3 regions of the Thalassotalea sp. PLHSN55 genome follow, and region 1 is predicted to be linked to each of the others. Evidence: riboswitches for the same ligand, from Rfam matches in the RefSeq annotation. Region 1 holds a riboswitch; each other region holds the start of a gene.
What was found. Region 1 has a riboswitch for cyclic di-GMP ahead of ACRRSQ_RS08255 (OmpA family protein). Riboswitches for the same ligand answer to the same signal wherever they lie in the genome.
Positions count from the first base shown of each region.

Region 2: linked by a shared signal. The riboswitch ahead of ACRRSQ_RS08635 (DUF3718 domain-containing protein) and the one ahead of ACRRSQ_RS08255 (OmpA family protein) in region 1 are both predicted to bind cyclic di-GMP.
Region 3: linked by a shared signal. The riboswitch ahead of ACRRSQ_RS16800 (GGDEF domain-containing protein) and the one ahead of ACRRSQ_RS08255 (OmpA family protein) in region 1 are both predicted to bind cyclic di-GMP.

Region 1 covers NZ_JBPDIH010000003.1:565,138-568,417, reverse strand. The annotation lists gene ACRRSQ_RS08260 (FliM/FliN family flagellar motor C-terminal domain-containing protein) at 1-778, opposite strand, end outside; cyclic di-GMP riboswitch class I at 1,296-1,372, shown strand; gene ACRRSQ_RS08255 (OmpA family protein) at 1,678-2,538, shown strand; gene ACRRSQ_RS08250 (sigma-54-dependent transcriptional regulator) at 2,541-3,280, shown strand, end outside.
Region 2 covers NZ_JBPDIH010000004.1:15,682-18,961, reverse strand. The annotation lists gene ACRRSQ_RS08640 (patatin-like phospholipase family protein) at 1-1,007, opposite strand, end outside; gene ACRRSQ_RS08635 (DUF3718 domain-containing protein) at 1,385-1,744, opposite strand; cyclic di-GMP riboswitch class I at 1,810-1,899, opposite strand; gene ACRRSQ_RS08630 (3-oxoacid CoA-transferase subunit B) at 2,108-2,764, opposite strand; gene ACRRSQ_RS08625 (CoA transferase subunit A) at 2,775-3,280, opposite strand, start outside.
Region 3 covers NZ_JBPDIH010000009.1:69,569-72,848, reverse strand. The annotation lists gene ACRRSQ_RS16805 (hypothetical protein) at 1-1,147, opposite strand, end outside; cyclic di-GMP riboswitch class I at 1,293-1,375, shown strand; gene ACRRSQ_RS16800 (GGDEF domain-containing protein) at 1,615-2,604, shown strand; gene ACRRSQ_RS16795 (DUF523 domain-containing protein) at 2,609-3,079, opposite strand; gene ACRRSQ_RS16790 (DUF3630 family protein) at 3,129-3,280, opposite strand, start outside.

The DNA.
Region 1 (3,280 bases):
GGGCGAGGGATACTTGGGTTTTGGCTAACACCACATTCAGCTTTGTTGGAATACATTGCGCAGCGGTGGCGAGTTTTTCAGAAAGATTGACGGGTTCGGCTAATTTTGCGGTAATTTTTGCGGGAATAGTGACCAGATCATGCGGTAACCAAAGTTGCCACAGCGCCTGAAATTCCGCGACGCTAAAGCAGGCGCAAGTACTCAGTTGCGCAGGCATTGCCTTTGGCGGGTCGATAATGCGTGTTTGCCATGCATTGGTCATGGTAAAGCAATTATCTAACGCGTTTAAGTGAATGAAAAGTATGCGTTCGAGCAAGCGTAATTCTGACTCGCTAATGTCACTCACTGGCGTGTGTTTAACGACATTGGATTGCTGACCGCCCAAATAGAGCTCGGTTAAACTGTACAGTGTGGAATAGCTAACCGCTAAAAAAACCTTTTGTTTTAATTGGTTACTCGCTTGAATCCAAATCAACTTATTGTTGTTAGTACTGTTTTGTTGTTCTGATTGTTCTTGAGTATCTGTTGATAGGTCGATGTCAGTGACCAGTTCTTGCTCGCTAAATTTACTGAGCTCAAGCTTACAATCGTGATCATTGAAAATACGAATGCACTCAAATGCGACGCCTTTTAAAATGGCTTTTTGCTGGCGGTTAAGGCTTGCTAAATGTTCAAGCTGTTGGCGCTTTTCACCAAACAAATCATAAGCTTGAATGTTTTTACTGGCGTCCGCACTATAAATCTTCGATTGACTAGGCGAACGTTTGAAGGTGGACATGACAACTTCTCCAAAAAATACGTTATTTGCGACATTAACTCACTAAGCTGTTGGCTTGCGTTGAGGCGTTGCGCAGATAAAAAATGCTAATAACAAATAAAGCGACCGATACAAATAGAAACTAAAATACTGAGGGAAATGACTAAGTATTTTGAGCTTTCTTGGCTCACTTTTGTATTTTTTGGGGGTAATTGCTTATTAGTTTAAACCTAGTAATCTTTCAAAAGCAACAAGTTTTATACGGGCTTACAAACATTCTTGGTGTAAATCGGCGCATTGATAAAGTTGCTTAAATGTTCAACAAAAAATAAGCATAGCTAAAAAGTAAAATGTTACAGATTTGTAATCTCTTTTTTTGATGTAGGAAAGTTTCAGCAAACACTTATCGCAGCGAATTATCCGCGATAAATGTCGTGAAGTTATCTTGAAGCGAAAGGGGAGTTTTTGTAATTAAACTACGGCACTGCCAAGTGAGAACTATTGTTATTTAATGTAATTTGATGTTAAATCCGCTGCAACAAGTTAAAGGCAAACTGATCGTGAGGTCAGGACGCAAAGCCACCAGTCTGAACGCCAGATAGTGGGGTTACCAAGGTTAATTGTGCTTGAGTTCACACTCACTGCACTTCACGGGGGTGATCTGCCCTGGTATCTCCTATCTCATTTTTTACTGCGCTTTTTTTCTTGTTTTATTTCATTTTTGTAACTTTTTGGTCGCTATTAGCTTTTTAAGCTGACGTTATGTCGCTGCGTCACTGGCTTAGTGAGTCTTTGTTGATCATGAAGTTGCAAAATGAATGCGTCACTTGCTGGTAATGGCTTATGGGTTTGAATGCCCATAAGCCTTATATCTCGCGGGTTTTAGTAGATGTTGGTAATCACCAATGAGAGGACTGCTTTTGAAAACTGCTTTTTTCAACATCAGGAAATTAACGACGACTACGTTAGTATTTTTTTCAGTATTTAGTCAGGCAATGCCATTAATGACGCCACTAGACCAAGTCACGTGGCAGCAACAGGGCAGTTCATTTTCTTGTAAATTAACGACAAATGTTAGTGATTTTGGTGAAGTTAGTTTAATTAAAAATGCCGGTTATGCTATGGAAATAGTATTTGATTCAGTGCTTTATAGCCAAGCTATTGACCAAGTGGCTGTTGGGTTTTCTCCGGCGCCGTGGAGCCAAAAGCAACTTCCTCAACCAACTTGGTATTCTGTCTCACAACAAAATAATGTCGAGCAGTTATTGCAGCAACTACAACGCGGTAACTGGGGGCGAATTCAACTTAATTATCAGCCCAATAACAGCCACGAAACTCTGGTGCAGCTGGTCTTGCCAACAGTGCAGCGCGGTGAAAATTTTCAGCAGTACTTTCAATGTTTAAGTGAGCTGTCGCCACTGTCGTATGACCAAGTACGTGACCGTAACTTCTATTTTGCGGTCAATGAATTATTGTTAAATCAACAGCAACAACAACAACTTACAGATATTGTTCGCTTCATTGAACTTGAGCCTAAGGTTAGCCGAATATTGGTTGACGGCCATGCTGATAGTTCCGGCCATGCCAGCGAGAATTTACGTTTATCCCAATTACGAGCTGATGATGTATACGCTTATTTATTAGAAGCAGGTGTTGACCCAGCCATTATTGAAGTGCGCTCCCACGGCGATAGATACCCAGTTAACAATAATGCCGATGCAGCGCAGCGCGAAAAAAACAGACGCGTGAATTTGCGCATCATTTTGAACAAGGGCAGCTGATCGTGACTTCACCAATCACTCATAGCCGTCAAAAGACATCAGATGCGGTTTCGCTACTTATTGTTGAATCGCCTAGCGTTACTCGTGCCAATGACCAGATAATGACGGCAAATAATGTTGTTGTGCATCGCTGTTTTTCCGCCGAAAGTGCCTTTGATATGGCGTCAACGTTAGCGCCAACCGTGGTGCTTGTTTCAGCTAGTCTTGCGGGCATGACGTTACTCGATTTTGTCAAATGTTTTGCGCGTCAATATCCGCAAAGCATTATTTTGGTGATGGTCGAAAGCCAGCAATGCCAATTAGCGGGTGATGCTATTCGTTTAGGCGCCGCCGATTATTTACTAAAACCTTTTACTGAACAGCAATTATTGGCAGCGATGGATCAAGCGATATGTTTACGTAAACCATTGGCCAATATTGTCGCTTGTTCCGCCAATTCTCGCCAAGTGATCCAACTGGCCCATCGCGCAGCACAAACCGATGCGACCGTTTTGATCAGCGGCGAGTCAGGCACAGGTAAAGAATGCTTAGCGCAATATATTCATGATAATTCACCGCGTCGCAATGGGCCTTTTGTTGCCATTAATTGTGCCGCTATTCCTGAAAATATGATCGAAGCGGTATTATTTGGTCATAGCAAAGGTGCCTTTACTGGCGCAACCGCTAGTCAAGTGGGTAAATTTGAATTGGCTAACGGTGGCACTTTATTGCTCGACGAAATTTCAGAAATGCCACTGGTGTT
Region 2 (3,280 bases), on a different contig from region 1:
GCTGAGCGAAGTAACAGTTTTATCGATAAAGGCAGTTCTTGAAAATAATCAACTGCCATCGCATTAAAGTCATGGCTGGGGTTGATCATTAAACTATTGATATGAGTAAGCCCCGATTGCCTTTTTTCAGGCGGGATTAACGCCACGGTTTGGTTAATACGTTCCATGCGTTCTAAATCACTTTGCAAGGTATCAGAAAAAATCGTATCTAATAAATGACCCGCTATTGTTGATGTCGTTGGCGGATGCGGATTATTCTCTTTAGCATGAATCGGCTCTTTCGGCTGCTCTACACCGACCACTAATAAATTCTTTGCGCCTAAATGAATTGCTGGGCTTAGCGGCGAAAGCTGATGTATTGAACCATCACCAAAGTGTTCTTGCCCAATTTTAACTGAAGGAAAAACCAGTGGAATGGCAGAAGACGCCATTAAGTGCTCGCTATTTATTTGACTAGGCTGTCCTCGACGTTTTGCTCTAAACCAAGGGGCAATGTTGGCTTCTGACTGATAGAAACTAATTGAGTCACCGCTGCTATAGCTTGATGCTGTAACAGATACCGCTGATAAGTAACCGCGTAATATATTATTGTCAATACGATTAAAATCGATAACCTTATTGAGTAGGTCTCGAAGTGGCGCATTGTTTAATAAACTGCGTGATTTTTTATTGGCGTAGTCTGCTTGGAAACTTGCCAACATACCGCTAAAAATATGACCAAAAACATTGTTAGCATTACTATGATAAATTTTATTGGTATCGAGGTTTTTCCAAACCCACTCTAGCTTTTTCACGCCTAAATGAAAGCACGATGCATAACAGGCTAATGCCGTGGTATTAATAGCGCCAGCAGACGTGCCACAAATAATAGGGAATGGAATACCGTGGTTCCTTGGTACAAACTTGGCGATGGCTGAAAGCACACCAACTTGGTAAGAAGCTCGAGCGCCGCCGCCAGTAAGTACTAGGGCATTTTGACTGTCTTTGTAGTTTCTTTTAGTCGACATAAGCGATAGTTTATTACCTAAGATGCTGATTTAATATAGTGAAACCAAATGGCGGTATTATTGAAACAGATAAATGTCCGTGAATTTATTTTTAAAATTGAGTTTATTAAAAAACCTAATGTTCTTCTTTGAGTTTAATCAGTTTTTGGCTAGCTTGCTAGGTAGAGTTGAAGTTTAAAATGAGAATTTTCGATATTTTTTATTTTACTAATCAATAGGTAATTAAAAAGAAGAGTTTAATTACTAATACCAATTTGGAATGACTATACCTGCAAAAATTTAGCATAAAAAAAAAGCCAACATAAGTTGGCTTTTTTAAATGACAGAGAATTATTAAAATGAAAACATTACTTGTAACGTCTACCTTTTAATAATGTTTAGCTGCTAACGCGTTTGTTAGCGGCGTCTATCAATGGTTGCGATCCGTTCTGAATAAGTGCCAAGTTCTCTGAAACAACTTTCTTTGGTAATTTACTAATCATCAAAGAACCCGTTTTAACTGAACCTTTAGTAGCAGCGAATTCTAACAAGTTTTTCCCATTACACTGTATACCGTCGAAGATACTACGAATTTTTAATTTGTTCGTCTTTAAAAAAGAACGCATGCGTTTCTTATCGTCAGCAGCTACGTATTCACAAACGCTTTGAGCGATGTTTGCAGCCGATGCCTGAGGAGCTGATACAACAGACGTTAATGTTAAAGCAGTCATGGTTGAAACTAGTAATAATTTTTTCATTTTAATAACCTTAAATATTTTTAAATTAGTTAATAAAAGAAAAAACCACTGGATGTACCTATTAACTCGGTAACTCCGCTGCCATGGGTTTCCTAGAAACCTGTAGGCCGGTGGTTTTGCGTAGCACGTTTTCGCGTGCCTTGCCTTTTCTTTGTCACCTTTAGTATTACCAATTTGTAGTTGAAATGCAATAATCTGTAACAATTATATGCGTCTCGTATGGTATTTTGTGTTTATAGCTATAAAAATCAAAAGGTTAGCTGTATAAGTATCTCGCCTGTTTTTTAACAAATCCTGTAGGAATTCTAGCTACAGGGCGTGTTAACTTATTAAATTAAAAAACAATTGTTAATGTTTTGTAAATCAAACATTCATCTCTGGAACAAGTTCAGGGATCACCAATTCACCTTCGGTTAGTTTTTGTATTTCTTCAACACTTACGCCAGGTGCCCGTTCCAATAAATGAAACTTATTGTCTTTGATTTCAATAAAGGCTAAATCGGTTAAAACGCGTTTTATACAACCTTTGCCTGTTAAAGGTAGGGAACATGTTTTAAGCAATTTAGATTGACCATGTTTTGAAGCATGGGTCATGGTCACTATAATATTGTCAGCCCCTGCAACTAAATCCATTGCACCGCCCATGCCTTTAATTAATTTACCTGGGATCATGTAAGAAGCAATGTTACCGCTAATATCAACTTCAAATGCGCCTAGTACCGTTAAGTCGACATGTCCGCCACGGATCATCGCAAATGACTCTGCTGAGTCAAAAATAGAAGCGCCTTTTGCCATAGTGACAGTTTGTTTGCCTGCATTGATAAGATCAGCGTCGATTTCGTCTTCTGTTGGAAATTGGCCCATGCCAAGTAAACCATTTTCAGACTGCAACATCACTTCCATGCCTTTAGGTACATAATTAGCGACTAACGTTGGAATACCAATGCCAAGGTTTACGTAATAGCCGTCTTGCAGTTCTTGGGCAACACGTTTTGCAATTTGTTCGCGAGATAAAGCCATGTGGTACTCCTTATGCAGATTGTTCAGCTGATGGTTGGGTAGTGCGTTGTTCGATGCGTTTTTCGAAACTGCCTTGAATAAGACGATTAACATAGATACCGGGTGTGTGGATCTCGTCCGGGTCTAAATCACCCACTTCAACAATTTCTTCAACTTCAACGACGGTAATTTTTCCCGCGGTTGCTGCCAATGGGTTAAAATTTCGAGCGGTTTTTCGATAAACTAAGTTTCCGTATCTATCGGCTTTCCACGCTTTTACTATGGCAAAGTCACCAGTAATTGCGGGCTCTAAAATATACTGCCTGCCATTAAATTCGCGCTCTTCTTTACCTTCAGCAACCGGCGTTCCGTAACCTGTGGCAGTATAAAAAGCGGGAATGCCAGCACCGCCAGCACGCATTTTTTCAGCTAATGTGCCTTGAGGGGTGAGTTCTACTTCTAATTCGCCGCTCATCATTTGACGTTCAAATTCAGCGTTTTCGCCAACGTATGACGCGATAATTTTTTTGATTTGGC
Region 3 (3,280 bases), on a different contig from region 1:
AAAGTTGATGATATTGGTTGAGTAAAGCCAGCGCTTTTTTATAGTTGCTTTGAGCCTTATAAAAGTCATGTAATTGTTGATACAACTGTATTTGTGCTTTAGTTACATCAATATCTTGAGCAAGTTGTTCGGCTTTAATTAAAAACGCATGATTATCTTCAACACGCCCCAATAGTTGGCTAACTTTTGCTAAATACATTAATACACTTAAGTGTGGCTTACGTTGATTCTGGCCAATAAAATATTGCTCAGCTTTAATAAGGCTTTCATAAGCTTGTTGATATTTTTCTTGGTTTATCAACATTTTCCCAAGCCCTAATTCAATATAGCCGAGCAAGACAACAGCAGACTTTTCTTCTGCAATTTTTTGCGCATTCCAAAAAGCATTGTAAGCGTCGTCAAAACGCCCTAACGCTTCATAAGCTCTGGCCAAAGTGAAGTAATTCTGGTCTATGTTGTATTTATTGGCCTTATTAAGCTTTATGCCAATGAGTTGGCTTTGCATGTCGACTACAGCTTCAAACTGATCCAAATGAAAATAAGCTAACGACAATACCGCCAACAGATCGGTATCTTCATTAAAGTCATTAATCTGCATTAGCTCAGTTACGGTATCTATATCCTTATTTGCATTTTCCCGATCGCCCAATAAGGCATTGGCCATAGCTCTGTAGCCTAAAGCAACCAGTAAATATTGAATATGCTCTGGTTTTTTTGCTAAAGCCGCGGTTTGACTACTCACATCTAATGTTTTTTTAAACTGGCCATTAACATAATAGCCTTCCATCAATTTCTGTAAAAATTTCAGCCGAAGTAGGTGGTCAATATTGACTAGCTCAAGGCCATACGTCGCAAATTGAAATGCTTTAGCAATATCAGCTTTTCTTGTCGCGGCATCGGCTAACAAGAAGTAGGTTTTAGCAATGGTGTCGGTGGTGAAAAGTTGTCGTTCGGGCAATACCTTGGTTGAAAGAGTAAGTACTTCATCATAGGGCACTAGCTCTTTATCCAGTTGATAATATTTTTCAACTTGCTCAATAATCCCAGCAATATTGTCAGCATTGGTATTAGCTGAAGTAACTCGTGCCCAAGTGGAAACTGAGCAAAACAAAGCAGCTATTAAAACCATAAAAATTATACGCTTCATTTTACCCTCCCAATACTTGAATGCCTTTGAAATACCAGTGAAAAATAGTAACCGAATTTCGATAAAAATTATATCAACTTGAACAATTATAAATTTTACTTTACATCAAAGTATTTCTCCCTATAATGATTTTAGAGCTTCTAAAGCTCGACAAGGGCAAATCTGGTGAAAGCCAGAGACGCAAAGTTACCGGTCTAAGGGGAAACCTACGACAGCGGAACTGCCAAATTTAGATATAGTGGGGGCTTATCTTTTTTAGCTTTTTTGCTATCTGCTTTCCACGGTACACTTTGCGGCCTCCCTTGCCTTTCTCTGTTAGTTCTTCTATTTCTCACTGAATCTCAATTTATCGACATTTCGTCAATATTTTTGTACTTTTAATCGATTTTTTACTGGTAGTTTTATTTTTTTTACTAGAGAATGGAAAGATAAAACTAATAAAAAACGTAAGGTGAATAATTGGATCAATGAAGTATCATGATTCTATTCAAGAAGCCGAAAAAACTTTGGCCTTATCTGTACAACTATTGCGGAGTTGGAATTTACCTGCTTCTCCGATTAACTACACCTTAAGTTACGAATACACTAGCAATAGAAACAAGCCTCTCAACAAAAGCATCGATCAATACTTATCTACCGGCAAAGAGCTCGACAGTTTCACTGTTGAAGAATTTTATCGCCAACATATTCTTGGCCAATCAAATTTTAGAGATGAAATTATTGATGATGTTGAAGAAGTGCTTTCTGCAGTGGAATTTAATAATAAGCACTCTGCCAATACCCTAAATTATTTTGTTGATACCTTAGACAATAATATTGGGCACTTTCAATCACATGATAAAAAAGTGGTAGCAACGGCAATATTGTCACTGAAAAAAGCATCAAACAAACTCAAACAACAGCAACTTATTCTGCAGAAGCAACTCAAAAACTCACAAAGCTTAACCAGTAAATTAAAAGCTGAACTTGAAGAGTCGCGTAAAGAAATATTCCTCGATCCACTCACTCATTTTTATAACCGTAAAGCCTTATCGAAGCACCTTGAGGCTTGGACAGCACAAGATGAAAATAAACAGGTGGCGGCTATCGTGGTCAATATTGATCACTTCTCTCAATTTACGCAACGGTTTGGTCCGCTGATCAGTGATGTTTTACTTGCTAAAGTAGCAGAAAAAGTCAGTAGTTATGTCGATGACAGTGGTTTGCCGGTAAGATCAGGAGGAGATGAGTTTCTAATTTTATTACCTGATTTAAATACTGATATCGCCCAAGAAGTTGCAATGAAGATTAGCCATGGCGTAGAAAAATTACGATTTGTTAGCAGTAAGTCTGGTATTAGATTACCTAAGTTGGATGTCTCTGTTGGCGTTGGTCAATTTAGCACAAATCAAGAAGCCAATAACCTCATTAAAAAAGCGCGCAAACTGCTCGAGATGCCATCTTCAGATAACCAATAATGATTTAATCGAGTGCCTGTTTAGATAACTGCCGAGATAACTCTTCTATAGTTTCCTCAGAAAAAACTTCAATACCATGTTTAAGTAACAAAGCACTCGTGACGCCCTGACCCGCAATTTTTTTTTGGCTAAAGCTACCATCATAAATTTTACCACTTCCACACGACGGGCTACTTTCTTTTAACAGCGCAAAACGAATATGATGCTGACGACAAAGGTCCAAGGCTAATTGTGCGCCTTGATTAAAATAAGCAGTTACATCTTCACCTTTGTTGGTGAAAATTAATTGGCTTTGTGGCTGCATTTCTGCCGGAGCACGCGGCGTTGGCAAACCACCGCTCACTTCAGGGCAAATAGCGACAAAGCGCCCTTCTTTTTGCCACTTGTCGATAAGCGGGTGCAATAATGGCTTTAGCTCGGCGTTATAGCGTACTCGTGCGCCTAAAAAGCAGCTACTAATGAGTATTTTTTCCATAACCTCCCCTAATCACAAAACCAGTAATAATAGAAATGATAAGTAAAACTTAAAGTAACGATTTATCATCAAGTGTAAGCAGTAAGTCTTTCATTAATGTTTGCCCTAGCCCACACTCACTTTCTATCCAAGAAGACTGTCCATAAGATTCAAACTGCAAAATAAACATTTGCGCTTGCCACTCAAAGCGAAAATACTCGC